Regions from separate parts of the Lysinibacillus sp. DFXJR4 genome, predicted to be linked through region 2. Evidence: predicted binding sites of a transcription regulator. Region 2 holds the regulator's gene; the other holds the start of a gene.
What was found. Region 2 encodes CtsR, which represses protease genes until heat stress. Its sites were predicted from a motif close to ATGGTCAATAAAGGTCAAACA; they were not measured.
Positions count from the first base shown of each region.

Region 1 (10,961 bases), on a different contig from region 2:
TAGAATGCAAAGTGATTAGAGGTGTGCCTATGCAAAGAATTGCAAACTTAATTGCCGTTAAAGACGGTCAAGTATTATTACTTCAAAAGCCTAGACGCGGCTGGTACGTAGCTCCAGGTGGAAAAATGGAGTGCGGCGAATCCATCTATGAGGCTGCTGTACGTGAGTTTCAGGAGGAAACAAATGTCACACCATTAAATGCGCATTTAAAAGGTGTTTATACAATGGTTATTAAAGAAAATAATGCAGTCGTTGATGAATGGATGCTTTATACGTTTGTTGCCAAGGATATAGAAGGTATACCTTTTGATGAAACGAGAGAAGGCAAGCTTGCATGGCACCCAGTAGAGGATTTAAACCATTTGCCAATGGCTGAAGGTGATCGGACAAATTTACAATTTGCTATCTCACAATCAGGCATTCAGTATGGAACATTTGAATATACGACTGATTTTGAATTATTGCATGAAAAAATACAAATATCAAAAGAACAATAAAAGGAGCTGCATGACAGTGGTGGTTGAAGGCCAACAAAGAACACATGAATTGGTTATTATTACAGGAATGTCTGGAGCTGGAAAAACAGTAGCTATTCAAAGCTTTGAGGATTTAGGGTATTACTGTATTGATAATTTACCACCGGCGTTACTTACAACTTTTTTAACCCTCCTTAGGGATTCGGGAAAAAATACTACACGTATTGCAGCTGTTATGGATATGCGGGGCGGTGACTTTTTTGATTCTCTTATTGGTGCTCTTGACCATATACAAAAAGAAGGGAATATTGTTGTACGCATATTGTTCTTGGATGCAGATGATGCAACATTAGTTAGACGCTATAAAGAGACAAGACGTTCGCACCCATTAGCTGTCAATGGCTTACCATTAGATGGTATTCAACAAGAGCGTATTTTGCTCTCTGAAGTGAAAGGGCGGGCTAATTTTGTCTATAATACGTCTACTATGAAGCCTAAGGAACTACGTGAAAAAATCGCCAAAGAGTTTGCGAGTGATTCAGATCATGTTTTTTCGGTTAATATTATGTCCTTTGGATTTAAACATGGTATGCCAATAGATGCAGATTTAGTGTTTGACGTGCGTTTTTTAAAAAATCCCTATTATGTTGAAGAGCTGCGTCCTAAGACGGGATTACAGACGGAGGTATCCTCTTATGTTTTAGCGCTTGAGGATACACAAACGCTTATTCAAAAATTGAAGGATTTATTTGAATTTATGATACCTCTATATAGACAAGAAGGAAAATCACAGCTTGTTATTGCCTTTGGTTGTACGGGTGGACAGCATCGCTCGGTAACATTAGCAGAGTATTTTGGGGCATATCTAAGTGGAAAAGAGAATACGGTTATAACGCATCGTGACATCAATCGAAGAAAGGATTGAGTGAATGGGGAAAAGGCACACTAAGCTAGTTGTTATAGGTGGTGGTACAGGGCTTTCTACATTACTAAGGGGGCTGAAGCATCATCCATTCGATATTACTGCTATTGTAACAGTAGCGGATGATGGTGGCTCTTCAGGGCGCTTACGGGATGATTATGATATACCACCACCCGGCGATGTCCGAAATGTTATTGCTGCATTATCGGATGTTGAGCCACTTGTAGAGCAAATGTTTCAATATCGCTTTTCGGCATCACAAGATTTACGAGGGCATTCATTAGGCAATTTAATGCTCACTGCTTTAACAGAGATTACAGGTGATTTTAACCATGCCATTAGTGAAATGGGAAAAGTGTTAAAGGTCCATGGTCGTGTTATACCAGCTGCCAATAAAAAAATTAATTTACATGCAGAGCTTGAGGACGGTTCTACAATCGAAGGTGAATCTAAAATTCCAACGGCTACAAAACGCATTAGTCGTGTTTTTCTAGTGCCTGAAAATGTGAAACCGTTACCAGAGGCAATACGAGCAATCCAGCGTGCGGATTATATTTTAATTGGTCCTGGTAGCTTATATACGAGTATTATACCTAACCTGCTTGTCAAAGAAATTGGTGAAGCTGTTGTAAGAGCTAAAGGAAGAAAAATTTATGTTTGTAATTTAATGACTCAAAAAGGTGAAACCATTTCCTATACAGCAGGAGATCATGTAAAAGCAATTTACGAACATGTTGGCGCTTCCTTTATCGATTCTATTTTAGTAAATGAAGAGAAATTACCACATCCTGTACAGGAGCTTTATAAGGAAGAATGTGCGGAACCTGTAACATTTGATGTGGCAAAGCTTGAAAGTATGGGGTTAGAGGTTATTAAGCGAGATATTGCCACAATTCGATCAGATGGGACGGTTCGTCATAATGCGACAAATGTTGCTAAATGGCTTGTAGAATACGCAAATATTTATAAACAAAAAGTAAACAATCCAAAAATACAATCATAAAGCGCTTATTGTATATGATAAGATGGCATATACATAGAACTGAAGTTGAAAGGGGGGCACGTGATATGTCTTTTGCTTCTGAAACAAAAAAAGAATTAACGCAAATAGAAGCGGACAATCATTGTATGAAAGCAGAAGTATCTGCCCTAATTCGTATGAATGGTTCATTATCCTTTGCGAATAAACAGTTAAGCTTAGACGTACAAACTGAAAACGCTGCAATTGCAAGAAGACTCTATACGATTATGAAAAAGTTGTATCCATATAATGTAGAGTTACTTGTTCGAAAAAAAATGCGTTTGAAAAAAAATAACGTATATATTTGCCGTGTAAGAGATGGTGCGCGCGAGCTACTAATTGATTTAGAAATCATCTCAGACGACTTTCAATTCAATCATACGATTTCTCCAAAGCTTATTAAAAAGAGTGGTCAAAAAAGAGCATATTTACGAGGTGCATTTTTAGCAGGCGGCTCTGTTAATAATCCAGAAACGTCAGCCTACCATTTAGAAATTTATTCGTTATATAAAGAGCATGGCGAGGCTTTAATGGATGTTATGAATGAATTTGATCTAAATGCTAAAACAATAGAACGGAAAAAGGGCTTTGTGACCTATTTAAAAGAGGCAGAAAAGATTTCTGATTTTCTTAATATTGTAGGAGCACATCAGGCAATGATGAAATTTGAGGATGTCCGTATATTGCGAGATATGCGGAATAGCGTTAACCGTATTGTTAATTGTGAGACAGCAAACTTAAATAAAACAATAGGTGCTGCATTGCGTCAGGTTGAAAATATTCGATTTATTGAAAATTCCATTGGCCTAGATCAATTACCAGAAAAGCTTCGAGAAATTGCACGTTTACGAGTAGAATATCAAGATGTCACCCTAAAAGAACTGGGTGAAATGGTATCAAGCGGAACGGTTAGTAAATCAGGTGTCAATCATCGTTTACGGAAAATCGACGAAATAGCGGATGCATTAAGACGTGGAGAAAAGATTGGTGGTTAAGTTTTCATACTTTTCAGGTATGAATGTGATGCGTAAACACATATTGTTCTTTTGCTAGTAAGTAAGGTAAGATAAAACTAATAAGATGAACGGTAGTAAAGGGGAGTTTTGAGAATGACCGAGAGAAGAGTCCAAGTCAAATTAAAATTAGGACTACAGGCTAGACAAGCAGCATTATTTGTTCAAGAAGCAAATCGCTTTAGTGCAGATATCTTTCTTGAGAAGGATGAGAAAAAAGTTAATGCTAAATCCATTATGGGTGTAATGAGCTTAGCTATTGCCAAAGGAACAGAAGTAGTGTTAAGCAGTGAAGGCAACGATGCTGAGCAAGCGGTTACAGCATTGGCAGAGTTAATCGAAAAAGAAGATTAAATTTAAAGACTGTCCAATAATTGGGCAGTTTTTTTATGCTCTATTTAACGAAAGTGGTGGATAGCGGAGCTAATGTGACGGATAGAAATGTCAAAGTGACGGATGAAAATGTAAAAGTGATGGATAGAGCGTCAAAATAAAGAAAGACATCTCAGAACTAAATCTGAGATGTCTGTACTTTGTTATTTACGGTCGCTACGGTCCATAATATGGTCGATTAAGCCATATTCTTTTGCACGTTCAGCTGTCATGAAGTTATCACGATCTGTATCTCTTGAAATGACTTCAAGCGGTTGCCCAGTGCGTTCTGATAAGATACCATTTAATTTTTCACGTAGGAATAAAATACGTTTAGCAGCGATTTCAATCTCAGTTGCTTGACCTTGTGCGCCACCTAATGGTTGGTGAATCATTACTTCTGCATTTGGTAAAGCGAATCGTTTACCAGGCTCACCTGCCGCAAGTAGGAATGCTCCCATAGATGCAGCCATACCAATACAGATTGTTTGTACTTGTGGCTTAATAATTTGCATTGTGTCATAGATGGCCATACCAGCAGTGATTGATCCACCTGGTGAGTTAATATAAAGTGAGATATCTTTATCTGGATCTTCAGCTTGTAGGAATAGAAGCTGAGCTACAATTGAGTTAGCCACGTTGTCATCAATCGCACTTCCTAAAAGGATGATGCGGTCTTTTAGTAGTCGTGAATAGATGTCATATGCACGTTCACCACGGCTTGTTTGTTCAATAACTGTAGGAATTAAATTCATGTTAAATCCTCCTTAATAAAACTAAATTCGAATACTCTTGCTGAAAACTTCCGTTGTATTTCAGCTGTATCCCTATCATACACATTATAGTCAGGGAAGGTCAAATATTAACCCTGCTAAAGTGAAATAAAAAAATAAATTGTTTTTTGCATTCTATAGTTGAATTGTTGGCAATACGTTTGTATAATAGTTAAGGTCATAGATTAAAGTACGGTACACTATTTTGCGGGTATGCTTCAAAAAATGAGGATTATCTACATCATGCTTTTCATAAAGCCTAGAGTGAGTACTTTTTTTTTGTGTTTAATGCCCTCGTGGTGTAATGGATAACACGTAAGATTCCGGTTCTTGCACTGGGGGTTCGATTCCCTCCGAGGGCGCCATTTTATTGATTATTTTATTACCTTTTATAGCTCGATTCTCCTAATAAGTAGTTTAGCAGCCTGCTTAGTGGAGAAAGAAGGGAAAATAGTGGAAATACTGCCCTAATTGGCATTATTCCCGTATTTGTTCCATTCAAACCTTCAAAAAAGCAACAACTCCAAATTATTTTTTAGTGGACATACTGTACGTGAGGACTAGCCATCTAGTCGAAAAAAAAGAATCCTATCTGAGGGGATTCTTTTTTTTTTGCCCAAAACTATCTAATTTTGGCATGATTAGTTGATGTATAAATATTCATTTTTAATGCTATTTTCGATTATTCATACCGTTTTTTGCTAAAAAAACACATGGAAATAAATTTTTATGAAAAAATAATTACTTTTATACGAAAAGTTATTGTCTATTAGCAATAATGTTACTATAATTGACCTAATAGTCTAACATTTCCGAATTGTGAAAAATGAAGTCGTATTTCGGAAAAACTTATTTTAGGGGGAAATGCTATGAAAAAAAGAGTATCTATGTTACTTATGCTCGTGGCAGCACTAATGCTAGCTCTAGCAGGATGTGGCGCGAAGGAAGATAAATCATCAGGTAGTGCACCGGCAGAGGATGGCGGAAGCGGTAAAAAAGTTTATAAGGTAGGTACAGAGGCTACTTTCGCTCCGTTTGAATCGATTGACGATAAAGGGAATATAGTAGGGATTGATGTCGATATTTTGCAGGCTATTGCTGATGAAATGAACTTTGAGGTAGAATGGCAAAATATTGGCTGGGAGCCTGTATTCCAAACAATTAAAAATGGTGAAACAGATATTGGGGCATCCGGAATTACAATTACAGAAGAACGTAAACAATCATTCGATTTTACTGAGCCATACTATGAATCTCAATTATTAATCGTTGTAAAAGAGGATTCAAAGATTAAATCATTAGCAGAGCTCAAAGATAAAAAAGTTTCAGTTCAAATTAATGCGACTGGTCATTTAGCAGCGAAAAAGCTACAGGGTGATGCAAGTACAAATATTATGGCATTTGAAAATCAACCAGTTGCTATCCAAGAAATGCTAAATGGCAATGTAGATGCTGCGATTGGTGATAATGCAGTAGTTTACGAATATATCAAAGCACACCCAGATCAAAAACTAAAAGTAATAGAAGATGATGCATTTGATAAAGAATATTATGGCTTCATGGTTCAAAAAGGAAATAAAGAGCTCTTAAACCTATTAAATGAGGGTCTACAAAAGATTAAAGAGAACGGTAAATTAAAAGAGATTACTGGCTCAGACTTTAAGTAAGAAAAGAATGAATGGTGCCCCTAGCATAGCCTTATGCTAGCGTCTTCATATTTTTCGTAACTTTTTAGGGGAAATGGGGTTTTCGGATGGACATCTTTGACTTACGCTGGGACATAGTCTGGAACTACCGAGATATGTTTATACGTGGTATTGGCGTAACACTAATTTTGACACTCAGTGGTTATTTTGGTGGTATTTTTTTAGGATTATTTTTAGGGCTCGGAAAATTATCAACGAAAAAATGGATTTATTGGCCGTGTAAGCTTTATGTTGATTTATTCCGTGGAACACCAATGCTAGTGCAAATTTTATTAATTCATTTAGCCGTAATACCTACGATTTTTGGACACTCTTTAGGCTATATGGTGTCAGGGATCACGGCACTTATATTAAACTGTGCGGCCTATAATGCAGAAATCTTCCGTGCCGGCATTCAAAGTATTGCGAAAGGTCAAATGGAGGCAGCTCGATCACTTGGCTTAACACATAACCAAGCGATGAGAAAAGTCATTTTACCACAGGCATTTAGACGAATGATTCCACCGTTAGGGAATGAATTCATTGCGCTATTAAAGGATTCCTCTCTAGTAACCGTTATTGCAGCTCCAGATATTTTATATGCAAGTAAAGTAGTAGCAGGAGCTAGCTTCCGATTCTGGGAGCCATACATTGTTGCAGCATTATTATATTTAGTTTTAACGTATGGTGTAACAAAAATTGTGGCATTTATCGAGAAGCGATTCAGTAATAGTTATGTCCCTCGTAAGGCAGAAGGGCGGGAAGCACGATGATTAAAATTCAGAATTTACACAAATATTTTGGCAAGCTGGAAGTATTAAAAGGTATTGATTATGAAATACAAGAAAAACAGGTGGTTTGTGTAATAGGACCATCTGGTTCAGGGAAAAGTACCTTTTTACGCTGTATTAATATGCTCGAAGAAGTGACAGATGGTGCCATTTATATTGAAAATGTGAAGATTAATGATCCTAAAACAAATATAAATGCAATACGTGCAGAAGTGGGCATGGTGTTTCAACAATTCAATTTATTCCCGCATATGACGGTTATTGATAATGTGACAATGGCACCAATGCAAATTCGTAAGATGAGTCGTGCCGATGCAGAAGCATTAGGACATGAGCTTCTTAAGAAGGTTGGTTTAGATAGTAAAGCATATAACTACCCTGAACAGCTTTCAGGTGGTCAGCAGCAACGGGTAGCTATTGCTCGCGCTTTAGCAATGAAACCAAAAGCCATTCTTTTTGATGAACCGACGTCAGCACTTGATCCAGAAATGGTAAAAGAGGTGTTAGATGTAATGAAGAATCTAGCAGCTGAAGGAATGACAATGATTGTCGTTACACATGAAATGGGCTTTGCACGTGAGGTAGGCGATCGTGTGGTCTTTATGGATGGTGGCTATATTGTAGAAGAAGGAGCACCGGCGGAAATTTTCGGAAATCCTCAAAATGAACGAACAAAAGCATTTTTAGGAAAAGTTTTATAACCACAAAGCAAAGCAGTCTCCGGTGATTTAGATCACATGTGAGACTGCTTTTTTGTTAATGAAGAGGATTTGTAGTTGTACCGAATGAATCGAGTATTGTACGCATATCCTGCTGCGAATATTGAGGTACTTGATAGTAGCCATGCTTATTTTGGTAAATAGATAATTCGTATGCCATTTCAATACAGTTGGGAATACTATCTGCAACAACACGGCGAACAACAGGGTTTGTAGTCTCAGTCGCAGCAGCTGTCATACATTTGGCTGTACCTTTTTGAGCACCTAATAAGAAGCCTGAAATTGTTTCATCATTCATTTCATTTGCATTTTGCATTGGTTTTTTAGGTTGCCCAGGATTTAATCCATAAGTAAAGTTATTGCCTGTCTCCATTTGGTAACGTCCAGTTGGAACAGATGGATCATGTCCAGTTTTAAAAGATTCCACAATAGTGTTATACATCCCTAAAGTGAAGTTATATTGGCGATCCAAAATACTAAGTAACTCAGGGTCCTTAACATGTGGACGTAGAATAATGGATTGATTCATACCAGCAATGATTTCGCCAAGTGTTTCATGCATGTCCATAACTTCATGTCCACCATGATTTAGGCTTTGTTGTTGGTTGAATGATGGTTGGTTAGCTGATTCATTGTGAAATGATTGTGACAAAAAAAACGCCTCCTAAATGTTATTTTGTTGCAGTATTTAGTATGTCTAATTAGATATATTTCATACGCTATAACTCCATTTGCATATATGTAGAATAGAGATGTTTTTTTGCAGCACATTAGAGGTAAGGAAAAGTAAGTGTGTAAAGGAGGGAATACCATTTGAAAAAAGTTCTTGGACCTATTGGCATTATCATTATTATTTTAGTGCTATTAGCTTTACTATTTATCCCTAAATACAACAGCCTTGTTACAGCGGAAGAGAGTGTGGATTCAAAATGGGCCCAGGTTGAAAACCAGCTTCAGCGTCGCTATGATTTAATTCCAAACTTAGTGGAATCAGTAAAAGGGTACGCTAAGCATGAGCAAGATATTATTGCTAGTATTTCGGAGGCACGCTCACAAATGGGAAATGCACGTAGTCCAGAGGAACAGGCGGTTGCAAATGATGCACTGAATGGCGCACTTAGTCGATTGCTTGTTGTGGTAGAAAATTATCCAAACTTAAAGGCAGACGCTAATTTTCGACAATTAATGGATGAATTAGCTGGAACAGAAAACCGGCTAGCAGTCGCTCGTGAGGACTACAATAATGAGGTTCAAACTTTTAATAAAAATGTAAAACGTTTCCCAGGAAATTTAATTGCAGGAATGTTTGGGTTTGAGCAGAAGGAATATTTTAAAGCTACAGCAGGTTCTGAAAAGGCACCATCTATTGATTTTAGTAATTCAGGTAAGCAATAATGAAACGTTTTATTGTGCAATTTGCAATTGTTTGTTTCTCATTTCTTGTATTGATTAGAATGGCAGATGCAGCAATGCCAACCCCCATGAAAAATACGTATATTCACGATTTTGCTAATGTATTATCCACTTCAGTAAAAGAGGAGCTTAATCATTATTCAGAGCAGCTAGACAAAGGGACAGGTGCCGAAATAATGGTGATCACTGTGGAATCTATTCATGGACAGGACCCAAAAATGTATGCGACTAAAATGATTCGTTCATGGGGAATTGGTAATGCACAAAAAAATAACGGTGTATTATTATTAGCAACATTTGGTCAGGGTGAAGGCAATAATGATGTCGTAATTGCTGTTGGTCAGGGACTTGAAGGAGCATTACCAGATGGGAAACTTGGACGGATATTAGATACAGCGTTTTATCCTAATGCAAGTGCTGGTAATATTGATCAAGCCTTTAAAGCAACATATGCTGAAGTATTTCAAATTGTTGCAGAGGAGTACAATTGGGAGGGGGAGACTCCTACAAATTCAGCTGAAGAGGAAGAAATGCCAACATGGATGATTATTGTCCTTGTTGTCATTGTCCTTGTTTTTTACTCCATTATTTCTAATGGTGGTGGAAGAGGACCACGCTCAGGTGGCAGAGGAGGCTATCCAGGAGGCTTTGGCGGTGGCTTTGGCAGCCGAGGCTCAGGTGGAGGCGGCTTTGGTGGATTTGGAGGTGGTTCATCTGCTGGAGGCGGAGCAAGTCGTAAATTCTAGCTGGCTACTTTGTAACATTAAAAATAGGGAATTGTACATTACTACCCGAATATAATGTTGCGCATATAATAGAAATGTACATTACTAAATTAAATTTTTTTAGTAATGTACATTTTTATTTTAGAGAAAATTCAAATTATTTGATACGTGAAATTATTAAAGTAATACTCATATATAAAGCAAGGTCGAGAATCATTATATAAAATCTAAACTATTTAAAATACCTGTTACTTCCAACTTAAATGTCTCATTCTCTATAACAGAGTGAATGAATGGACGGTCCCCAATAAGCTCTATAATTATTTGATGCTTATTTTCCTGAGCAAAATGGATTATATCTTCAAATTGAGTGTGATTATAATAAATGTCAACATCATAGTATTTTCTTAATTCACGAGCGATATGAAAAATCTTAGGATGGAACTCTTCGTTGGCATCAGCTAATAATATTTTATGAGGCAGTAATATATTTTTGTCAATATAATCTAGGCTTTTCAATACAGATAATAATCTTTCTAAACCAAAGGCTAAGCCAACTCCTGGTTCATTTAAATTGCCGACAGCAGAAACTAAATTATTGTATCGTCCACCACCTAAAATTGCTCCGATTTCAGAGTCAACAACCAAACCCTCTAATATATAGCCTGTATAATAATCTGCCCCTCTTGCTAATGTTAAATCAATTTTGATGTTGGATTGAACATTTTTTGGTAAATAAGAGAGGATAAATTTCAAATCGGCTGTCGCCTTTGTAGAAGTGAGACAGTAATTAAAGAACTTTTCAATTTGACTTATTTGATTTTGTAAATCCTCATATTGAGCTAAAAGGTTAGAAAAACATTCAATTTCAATTAGTATTTGATTAGCAATATTCAGTGGAATTTTATTTTCTATTAGTTTATTTTTTATACCTTGTAATCCGTCTTTTGAAACTTTATCTGCATAATCTAAGGCTCTTTGTAATCCGAGGTGTTCTTCTTTGGTATTCAAACCAACTTTAAGAGCTAAGGCTTGAATAAGTAGTCTATGA
Region 1 is NZ_JBXUNW010000011.1:57,677-68,637, reverse strand. It holds gene AC2CGN_RS18445 (NUDIX domain-containing protein) at 30-497, shown strand; gene rapZ (RNase adapter RapZ) at 508-1,401, shown strand; gene AC2CGN_RS18435 (gluconeogenesis factor YvcK family protein) at 1,406-2,401, shown strand; gene whiA (DNA-binding protein WhiA) at 2,467-3,414, shown strand; gene AC2CGN_RS18425 (HPr family phosphocarrier protein) at 3,529-3,786, shown strand; gene clpP (ATP-dependent Clp endopeptidase proteolytic subunit ClpP) at 3,969-4,559, opposite strand; tRNA gene AC2CGN_RS18415 (tRNA-Arg) at 4,868-4,942, shown strand; gene AC2CGN_RS18410 (basic amino acid ABC transporter substrate-binding protein) at 5,447-6,244, shown strand; gene AC2CGN_RS18405 (amino acid ABC transporter permease) at 6,331-7,035, shown strand; gene AC2CGN_RS18400 (amino acid ABC transporter ATP-binding protein) at 7,032-7,754, shown strand; gene AC2CGN_RS18395 (spore coat protein) at 7,810-8,424, opposite strand; gene AC2CGN_RS18390 (LemA family protein) at 8,586-9,167, shown strand; gene AC2CGN_RS18385 (TPM domain-containing protein) at 9,167-9,931, shown strand; gene AC2CGN_RS18380 (histidine--tRNA ligase) at 10,127-10,961, opposite strand, start outside.
Region 1: clpP (ATP-dependent Clp endopeptidase proteolytic subunit ClpP) is a predicted target of CtsR. The motif match lies at 4,646-4,666, and genes of this name have one in related genera.

Region 2 (10,961 bases):
CAATATCATGCGTAAGGCTGGTTATATGGTAGAAGCAGAACAATTGATTGTTGATTTACTGCAAACTTATCCAAAACGTCCAGCTTTAATAGAGGAATTAACTAATATTATGAAATAGTAACCCCGCCTCAAAAATACGAGCAAATTAAAATACCGTAGAGAAGTATCATTATCGATTTCTCTACGGTATTTTTCATAGCGGCTCTAATCGCCACCTATTCAACTATTTTGCATCCAAGGCACGTTTACGCAAGATCGCTTCTCCGAAAACTAGATCCTCTTTTGTCGTCATCTTTACATTTTCATAGCTACTCTCTACAATATGCACGGCATGTCCAAGACGTTCCACAAGCATGGCTTCATCAGTACCAAGAAAGCCAACCTTCTCTGCGACATCCTCCGCCTCTACGATTAAATCAAACTGAAAAGCTTGCGGAGTTTGAATCATCCATAAGCTATCACGATCAACCGTCTCCTCAATCACACCATCACGTACCTTTTTCATCGTATCCTTTGCACGGACACCAGCGATTGCAGCACCATATGTATGAGCACTTTGCACAAGATTCGCAATAATATCATGAGAGATAAAGGGACGAGCAGCATCATGTACAAGCACAATATCGACCTGCTCCATCTCCTTCATACACGAATGAACTGAATGCTGTCGTTCAGCACCGCCATCAGGTAAGCCCTTCACCTTTAAAATCCTATACTTCTCTAACATGGCTTGAATATAGGAACGCTCTTCTGGTTTTACTGCAAGCCAAATCCCTGTACATTTTGAATCCTGTTCAAAAACCTCCAGTGTGTGTATGAGAATGGGTTTTCCTAATAAATTTAAAAATAACTTATTTTGCCCCGCTCCCATTCGCTTACCGCTACCCGCTGCAGGTAATACTACCTCGTATTGCACATTTTTCACTTCCTAGTCATCCTTTGGTTTAGCAAAAATCATACGGCCCGCTGATGTTTGCAGTACACTTGTTACCGTAACCGTTATTGCCTGTCCGATATAGCTGCGTCCACCTTCAACCACAATCATTGTGCCATCGTCTAAATAAGCCACTCCTTGATTATGCTCTTTACCATCTTTAATAACCATCACTTGCATATCCTCACCCGGGATAACAACAGGCTTCACAGCATTAGCTAAATCATTGATGTTTAAGACTCTTACGTGGTGTAACTCGCATACTTTATTAAGATTGAAGTCATTCGTAACAATCTGTGTATCATTGCTCATTTTCTTTGCAAGACGCACTAATTTTAAGTCAACTTCCTGCACATCCTCAAAATCCTCTTCGGATATTTCCACCTTTGTCATTCGCTCATCTTGCAATTTTTTTAAAATATCTAAACCACGACGACCTCTTGTACGTTTTAAAGTATCAGAAGAATCTGCAATATGCTGAAGCTCTGTAAGAACAAATTGAGGAACCACTAATATACCTTCAATAAATCCTGTTTGAGAAATATCCGCAATACGCCCATCAATAATAACACTTGTATCCAGCAGCTTATAGCTCCCTTTTACTTCTTGGACATCTACACCATCTATTAGTTTTTTCTTTGTATTGCTCCCACGTAATGTAAAGAGTTGGATTAATTCATCGCGCTTCTTAAAGCCTACACGGAACCCTAAATAGCCAAGTACAAAGGACATGATAATTGGTAAAATCTCCGAAACGAATCCTAGCTGGACACTTTCTATGGCAAAGCCTAAGAAGTAAGCTACAATCAGTCCGATGATAAGTCCAAGCGTACCAAATAATAAGTCGCCAACAGGTACCTTAAATAGCACCTCTTCCAGCCAGCTAATGAGTCGCACAAAATAATCCGAAAACGCAAACGATAGTGTAAACAATAAAATTGCCCCTAAAGCTACTGATACATAGGGATTATCAAGCCAAGGATTAGAAGATAAATGAAGCAATTCGTATAATGGCGGTAAGAAAACAAAGCCTAACGCTCCCCCAATCAGTAAAAAGGCAATTTGAACAAATTTTTTCATAAGCTGTCACCTCCCATTCTTAACTATAATTATACATAGTTTACTGTAGAAAATCTTTCATGAGCCTAACAACCCCTGTTTCTTTTTAACGCCAGCAGCAACTCTATACAAAGGTGAAAATAAAGAGGTACTATTACTAGCTATAACGTTGTTAAAAGAGCCATCTTATTAGGGTGTTATGTAGGACGCTTAAACCCCTTTTTTAGTTCCGATTTTTATGCCTAGCATCTAAAAAATTATTGAAAGAGGAAAATGCATGTCAGAACCTTGTCCAACATGCACACTCCCTTTATAGCTCTCTAAAGCAAGCATTCAGTGCATCTTTAATGGTTTCTACTCCAACTATCTCAATACCTTGTGGAAAATCCCAGCCACCAATATTTGAAGCCGGAATGAATATCCGTTTAAATCCTAGCTTTGCCGCCTCTATTACACGTTGTTCAATACGGGAAACACGGCGCACCTCTCCCGTCAACCCTACTTCTCCAACAAAACAATCTGTAGCTCTAACTGCTTGATCCTTAAAGCTAGAGACAATGCTTGTCAACACCGCTAAATCAATGGCTGGTTCATCTAGCTTTACACCGCCAGCAACTTTAATATATGCATCCTGTGCCTGTAGCATGAGGCCCATTCTCTTTTCTAGAACAGCCATTAACAACTGTACACGGTTTTGATCAACACCTGTTGCCATACGCTTTGGATAGTTAAAGCTTGTAGGTGTTACGAGTGACTGAATTTCAACAAGAATTGGTCGTGTACCCTCCATAGAAGCCACAATGGTTGACCCCGCTGCCCCTTGTGAACGCTCCTGTAAAAAGAGCTCAGATGGATTTAATACTTCCTTTAAGCCCCCCTGAAGCATTTCAAATATAGCAATCTCATTTGTTGAGCCAAAACGGTTCTTTTGACTACGCAGAATACGGTGATTATGGTGTCGCTCCCCCTCAAAATACAGCACAGTATCTACCATATGCTCCAAAATACGTGGCCCTGCAATTTGACCCTCTTTTGTTACATGTCCAACTAAAAATATAGCGATTCCCTTCGTTTTAGCAATTCTCATTAACTCAGCCGTACACTCCCGCACCTGCGATACACTGCCAGGAGCACTTGTTACCTCGGGATGAAACACAGTTTGAATGGAATCGACAATAACAAATTTCGGTTGCACATCCTCAATTGTTTGATTTAGAAACTCTAAATTTGTTTCTGAATAGATATAAAGCTCCTGTGAAACCACCCCTAAACGCTCTGCACGTAGTTTCGTTTGGCGGATTGATTCCTCACCAGAAATGTAGAGCACACGATGTCCCTTATTTGAAAGTAAAGCAGACACTTGTAATAATAGCGTCGACTTCCCAATACCAGGGTCACCTCCTATAAGTACAAGAGAGCCCGGTACGATTCCCCCACCTAGCACTCGGTTAAGCTCACCCATTTCTGTTGTAATTCGAGACTCCTCGGCAGCCTCGATCTGCATAATAGGAAGAGCCTTTTGCGTAACTGTCGCAGAATGCTGGAAGGCTCCACGAGGTCCCTTTGCTACGACCTCTACTTCTTCGACCATCTTATTCCATTCCCCACAGCCCGGACATCTTCCCATCCATTTTGCAGATTCATAGCCACAGCCTGTGCATACAAATTTCGTTTTTTTCTTTGCCAAATCACATTCACCTCGAATATTTGTTCTTATTATCAATTGTACATAAAAAAGGACAGCTTGGCACTATAGCCTGCTGTCCTTTTGAGATGAAGCGTAGCTGTTAGAAATTAGTTAGATGCAGAAATGCCCTCTTTTTTCTTTACCACAAAGTCATCATTCACATAATCAATGACCACTTGATTGCCCTTCTCTACATTGCCTTTCAGTAATTCTTCTGATAAGCGGTCTTCCACTTGTTTTTGTAGTGCACGGCGTAGCGGGCGAGCGCCGTATTGAGGATCATAGCCCTCTTGCGCAATTTTCTCAAGCGCCGCATCTGTTAACTCTAACGAAATATCTTGTTCCTTTAGACGTTTTGTTAAAGCATTCGCCATCATGGAAACAATTTCTTTTAAGTGTTCTTTTTCTAATGAGTGGAACACAATCATCTCATCAATACGGTTTAAGAACTCTGGTCGGAATGCTTTTTTCAATTCCTCAAGCATTGTTCCCTTCATGTCTTTATGTTTCGATTCCGTACCACCAACATTGAAGCCTAAGTTTTTCTGGTATTTTAAAGCATCTGCCCCAACGTTTGATGTCATAATAACAACCGTGTTGCGGAAGTCCACTACACGACCTTTAGAATCAGTCAAACGACCATCTTCAAGCACTTGCAGTAGAATATTGAAAACATCTGGATGAGCTTTTTCAATCTCATCTAGTAATACAACTGAATATGGTTTACGACGAACCTTTTCTGTTAACTGGCCGCCATCATCAAAGCCTACATAGCCTGGAGGTGAACCAACTAGGCGCGACGTAGAATGTTTCTCCATATATTCAGACATATCAACTCGAATCATCGCATCCTCATCACCAAACATCACTTCAGCTAGTGCTCTTGCAAGCTCTGTTTTACCAACCCCTGTAGGCCCTAAGAAAATAAATGATCCAATTGGTCGTTTTGGATCTTTTAAGCCTGCTCTTGCACGGCGAATAGCACGGGAAATGGCCTCAACTGCCTCCCCTTGCCCTACCACTCGTTTGTGTAGCTCTTCCTCTAATTGTAATAGCTTAGAGGACTCTTCTGAGGCAATTTTTGATACAGGGATTCCAGTCCACATAGATACGACTGCTGCTACATCATCCACTGTAACTTTTGATTCAGATTTCCCTTGCTCTTCCTTCCAATTCTTTCTTGTCGTTTCAATTTCATCTTTTAGCTTTTGTTCGGTATCTCTTAATGAGGCTGCCTTTTCAAACTCTTGACCAGAAACTGCAGCATTCTTTTCAGAGCGCACATTTTCGAGCTTATCTTCAAGCGCTTTTAGATTTGGTGGAACTGCAAATGAACGTAAGCGTACTTTTGAGCCTGCTTCATCAATTAAGTCAATCGCTTTATCTGGTAAGAAACGGTCAGAAATATAGCGGTCACCCATTTTTGCGGCTGCCTCAATCGCTTCATCTGTAATTTTCACACGGTGATGTGCTTCATAGCGATCACGTAAGCCCTGGATAATTTGAATCGCTTCTTCAACTGTTGGCTCATCAACTTGTATTGGTTGGAAACGACGCTCTAAAGCCGCATCCTTTTCAATATATTTACGATATTCATCTAATGTTGTTGCACCGATACATTGAAGCTCACCACGTGCTAGAGAAGGTTTTAGAATATTTGATGCATCAATTGCCCCCTCTGCACCACCTGCGCCGATTAATGTATGCAATTCATCGATAAATAAAATAACATTTCCTGCTTGGCGAATCTCATCCATCACTTTTTTCAAGCGATCCTCAAATTCACCACGGTATTTTGTACCTGCTACAACTGTTCCCATATCAAGAGTCATGACGCGTTTATCACGAAGAATCTCTGGCACTTCATTATTAATAATTTGCTGTGCTAGACCTTCAGCAATAGCTGTTTTACCTACCCCTGGCTCACCAATTAATACAGGATTGTTTTTTGTACGACGAGATAAAACTTCAATGACACGTGTAATTTCTTTGCTTCGACCTATCACAGGGTCTAAAGAGCCTTCTCGAGCAATTTGTGTTAAGTCTCGCGCAAGGCTATCTAATGTAGGGGTATTGGCAGCCTGGGCAGCTTGTTGGCCAGATTGAGCATTATCATTATTTCCTAGTAGTAATAGCACTTGCTGACGTGCTTTATTTAAGCCGACACCAGCGTTATTTAATACACGAGCAGCCACACCTTCACCTTCACGAATAAGCGCTAATAGCAAATGCTCTGTACCGATATATGAATGACCTAGTTTGCGTGATTCATCAACTGATAGCTCAATGACTTTTTTCGCTCTAGGTGTGTAGTGGACAATCGGACCTACATCCTCTTTTCCTTTTCCAACTAACTCTTCGATACCTGCTTCAATTGTTTGAGGACTAATATCGATGGCCTCTAATGCTTTCGCAGCTATACCACCGCCTTCACGAATAAGCCCTAATAGAATATGCTCTGTTCCTATTGATTCGTGTTTCCAACGAATTGCCTCTTCCTGTGCAAGCTGTAATACTTTTTGTGCGCGTTGTGTAAAACGATTAAACATCATATGAATCCTCTCCTTTTTTTCCTATAATAGGCTTACTCATATTTTCACGAAATAATGCCTCACGAAGCATTTTCGCTCGTACGCGATCGCGCTCAGCAGGTGGTAAAACCTCTCCTGCATAGTGTTGTAAAAATCCTGGTTGCATACAGACAACACACTCGTTTAAAGTTGTCGCCTTAATGCCTTCTATCAACTGTAAATCTACCCCTAAACGAACATTGGACAAGCAGGTAGCTGCCTCTTCGCTCGTTAAAATTCGAGCATGCGTTAAAGTACCTAATGCACGGTATACTCGGTCTTCTAAAGCAAGCTCTGCTTTTTCCATTAGCCTACCTCTTGCATGTCGCTCCTTTTGAATAATTTTTTCGGCGACGCTTTGAATGTCAGCCAAAATATCCTCCTCTGTTTTACCCAGTGTTATTTGATTCGACACTTGGTAAACATTCCCTAAATTTTCGCTACCTTCCCCATATATCCCTCTTACTGTCATTCCTAGCCTTGTCATGGCATTAATAATTTGACTCATTTGAGCTGTTAATGTAAGGGCAGGTAGGTGCATCATAACGGAAGCTCGTAAACCAGTACCGATATTTGTTGGGCAACTTGTAAGATATCCAAAAGTATCACGAAATGCATAAGGTAAAGATTTTTCTAGGGCTCTATCAATTTTATTGGCCTGCTCATATGCCCTTTGCAGCTGAAAACTCGCTGTCATACATTGAATGCGTAAATGGTCTTCTTCATTCACCATAATACTAATTGATTCATCATCAGATAATAGCATGGAGCCAACCTGTTCTTTTTTAGCAAGCTGAGGGCTAATTAAATGCTTTTCTACAAGAATTTGACGCTGTAAGGATGTTAAATCCTTGACGGCAAAATATGAGTAATGATCTTGTAGCTTCGTGCTATCCTGAACAGCGTGTGTTACAGCCTGCTCTACCTGTAATGCCTCATTCTCTGTAAAGGACAGAGGAAAACGATAGCCATCTAAATTTCGTGCAAGACGGATACGTGTACTAATGACTATATCTGAATAATCGTCCTCCACGTTCATCCATGCTGGTGTAGCTCGTTCTAAAAACGATTCAATCATCACGACACATCACCACCTTCAAATTGTAGCTGTTTCTCCAATTCCTTTACTTCATCCCGCAGTTTCGCGGCCTCCTCAAACTGTTCCTCATCTATAGCTACTTTCATAAGTTTACGGATATCTTCTATTTGTTTTTTAATGACGTAAATATTGCTATGAGCGCCGGGCATCTTACCTATATGTTGAGGTCCTGCTTGTATTCGATTAAAGAGCTTTGGTAGGTGCTCGCTAAAGCTGTCATAGCAGCTAGGGCAACCGAATTTTCCTTCTTTTAAAAATCGTTTATACGTAAAGCCACATTGTGGACAAGTTTGTGGTTGTGGCTGCGCCTGTTGTTTTTCATCCACTTTTTGTTGTTGCCATGTCGGTGAGCCAAACCAATTCGATAATAGCTGTTGAATAGATACAGGCTCTTGTTTAAATTCTGCATGAAATGGATGGAACTGCGAGGCGCAGACGTCACAGTAATGATGCTCTACCTTTTGTCCATTTTGAACTTGTGTTACAGTTACCGTCGCATTACGCTGTTTGCAATGTTCGCAAATCATTTCCATCACCTCTCTATTTTTGCTGTTCATATTTGATTGTTGTTAGCATCGCTCTTAATATTCTTGCTCGAATGGTATCCCGTAATGGGAGTGGTAAATCCAGAGTGGAGCGATCAATTGCCGCTAACATTAACTTCGCTTCTCTCTTTGAAATTACCTGCTCATCGATAAGCCGATAAACTAAATCTTCTGCCATTGTTTGCGATGCCCCTCCCTCTATCTGCCTGAGGACATCGTCAATCAAATCGATTTGTGAATTCGCGCGGACACGTAAAATTCGTATGTATCCACCACCACCACGTTTGCTTTCAACAAGATAACCTCGTTCGGCAGTAAATCTAGTATTGATCACATAATTTATTTGTGAGGGCACACATTGGAATTTATCAGCTATTTCACTGCGCTTAATTTCAATATGCCCTTCTCCACCTAATTCAAGTACTTGCTTCAAGTAGCCTTCTATGATGTCTGATATATTACGCATTAGGAATACACCTCGCTTACTTCACTGACTTTGACTATCTTTGACTTTCTTTGAGTATATTATACAAAACGCTTGAAAATAATTGCAATGATTTCGCCTATAGAAAAATTAATAGCAACCATTTTTTCATTCAAACGCTTGAAAAATCGCTATTCATGCTAGATATCTTAACGGTCGTATGTCTAATGTACCCTTTTTCGTGATGAAAAAAACGCAAGCATATGCAATTAGCATATACTTGCGTCGATAAAAATTATACCCAGCGACCAACAATTGGGTAATGCCATGGTTCATCAGATAAAGCCTTTACAATTCCAATAATCGGTACGACAAACAACATAATACCGAAAATAATTAGGAATGGTAAACCAACGAGTACAAAACTTAGTACCACAGAAATTGCAATTAAAACACCCATTATAATTTGGAACAGTAGTGCTTGAATGGAAATAGCTTTTACTTCCTCATCAGAACTAATTAAGAAAAATAAAATTGGTACTAACCATGGCGCAAAAAACGGACTTGCGTGTATGATTACCTTAGACCATTTAGCTTCCATTTATATCAACCCTTCTTTTTTAAATTTTCCTTTGTTTTATGTACTACTATTTACGGAACTATACCCTGAATAGTTTCATTGTATGTTGTATTTTTAAAAAATTCTTTGGGAAAGGCATGTGAGACACTATGGAATTTAATAACACACTAGCAAACGAATACGAAAAGGGTATTCGTCGAACATTACCTAGTTACGATGCCATGCTACGGTTAACACAAACCTTTTATCAATACACACTATCTGAGAAAGCTGAATTGCTAATAGTTGGCTCTGGGAGCGGCAATGAAATTTTACAACTTGCAGAGCATAAACCAACTTGGTCATTTGTGGGCATCGATCCTTCTGAGGCCATGTTACATGTAGCGGAGGAACGATTAAAATCTTTGCCTAATCAAATTTCATTATACCAGGGAACTATGCTGGATACGAAGTTACCCTCTGGAGAGTTTGATGCAGCTAGCTGTATTTTAGTGCTGCATTTTATCAATGGGACTCAAGAAAAGCTTGCAACATTGAAAGAAATAGCAAATAATTTAAAGCCTGGTGCACCATTTGTTCTTGTTTCAAAATATGGGCAGCCTGGCTCTTTAGAGACCGAACTACAATTTGATTTATGGCGGGCCTATTGGCTGCAGCATACAAAGCTATCTTCCTTAGAGGTAGCTGATATGGAAAAATCCATACGCTCCCTTTCTTTTATGCCTGAGGAGGATATTTTAACACTACTTCAAGAGGCAGGATTTACAAAACCATCCAGATTTTTTGCCACTACTTTATTTGGTGGATGGATATGCTATAAGGAAATCTAAAAATAATTTTGCCTTGGCGTAATTGTAGCTGCCACTTTGCTTTCGATGAAGATAAATGTATTACTCTATGAGGACGATTATTCCTAGAAAATTAAAATCAACAGAATTGGGGTGAACGCTGTGATACGCACAATCGGGATTACGAAGGATCAACAACTCATAAAGGGTTTTCCTATCGAGGAAATAAACAATAATCATTTTGAATGGTATTGGGTCGATTTTGATTGCCCTACTACTGAAGAAGAGCTGCTATTGGATACGTTTTTTCATTTTCACCCACTTGCTATAGAAGACTGCTTATTGCGTTTACAGCGACCAAAGCTCGATTTTTATGATGATTTCCATTTCTTTGTTATTCATAGAGTGAATGAAGAATTAGCAGCAGAGGAAGTTAATATTTTTGTTTCCAATAAATTTATTGTAACCTTTCATAAAAATACTGCTCCCGAAATCGATAGAGTGCAGAATATGCTAGAAAAGCAACCGAAAAATTGGGAACGTGGTACAGTGTATTTAACCTATCAGGTAATCGATAAAATCGTTGACAATTACTTCCCACTTGTCTATAAAATTGAGGATCATTTGAATGCACTAGAAGATGAATTAAACTATCAAAGTAATCTAAATGCCATGAAAATCGTATTCGAATTTCGTAGTGACTTACTTGATTTACGGCGCACAATTCTACCAATGCGCGATTTATTATATCGGATTCTTAATTCATATCGATTCTCACTAAATAAATCAGAACGAGCTTATTTCGGAGATATTTATGATCACTTGCTAAAGCTAACAGAAATGGTGGAATCCAACCGTGAGCTGACGGCCGATATGCGCGACAGCTATATGGCAATGAGCTCCAGTCGTATGAATGGCATTATGATGACCTTAACCATCGTGTCAACAATCTTTATTCCATTAACCTTTATTGCAGGTGTATATGGGATGAACTTTGACAATATGCCTGAGCTTCATGGCAAATACAGCTACTTTATCGTCCTAGCTATTATGATACTTATTGTGATCTTTATGCTGGCGGTCTTTAAATGGAAGGGCTGGTTCAAATTATTTAAACCTTAATCAATTTCGCCTTGGCGTAATTGCGTCCGGATTTTGAATTGTGCCCTCACAATTCATTCCTTTTAAAATCCGTGACATCCGCCGGGGGCTTTATCTTCATTCAGTAGGTGTTTGCACACCCACTGAAAAGGAACCTAAACCGCATTCTTCTCA
Region 2 is NZ_JBXUNW010000007.1:58,742-69,702, forward strand. It holds gene AC2CGN_RS15390 (SWIM zinc finger family protein) at 1-118, shown strand, start outside; gene ispD (2-C-methyl-D-erythritol 4-phosphate cytidylyltransferase) at 224-916, opposite strand; gene AC2CGN_RS15400 (PIN/TRAM domain-containing protein) at 929-2,014, opposite strand; gene radA (DNA repair protein RadA) at 2,304-3,680, opposite strand; gene AC2CGN_RS15410 (ATP-dependent Clp protease ATP-binding subunit) at 3,788-6,232, opposite strand; gene mcsB (protein-arginine kinase McsB) at 6,222-7,331, opposite strand; gene AC2CGN_RS15420 (UvrB/UvrC motif-containing protein) at 7,328-7,876, opposite strand; gene AC2CGN_RS15425 (CtsR family transcriptional regulator) at 7,890-8,360, opposite strand; gene AC2CGN_RS15430 (DUF4870 domain-containing protein) at 8,614-8,919, opposite strand; gene AC2CGN_RS15435 (class I SAM-dependent methyltransferase) at 9,048-9,728, shown strand; gene corA (magnesium/cobalt transporter CorA) at 9,849-10,808, shown strand.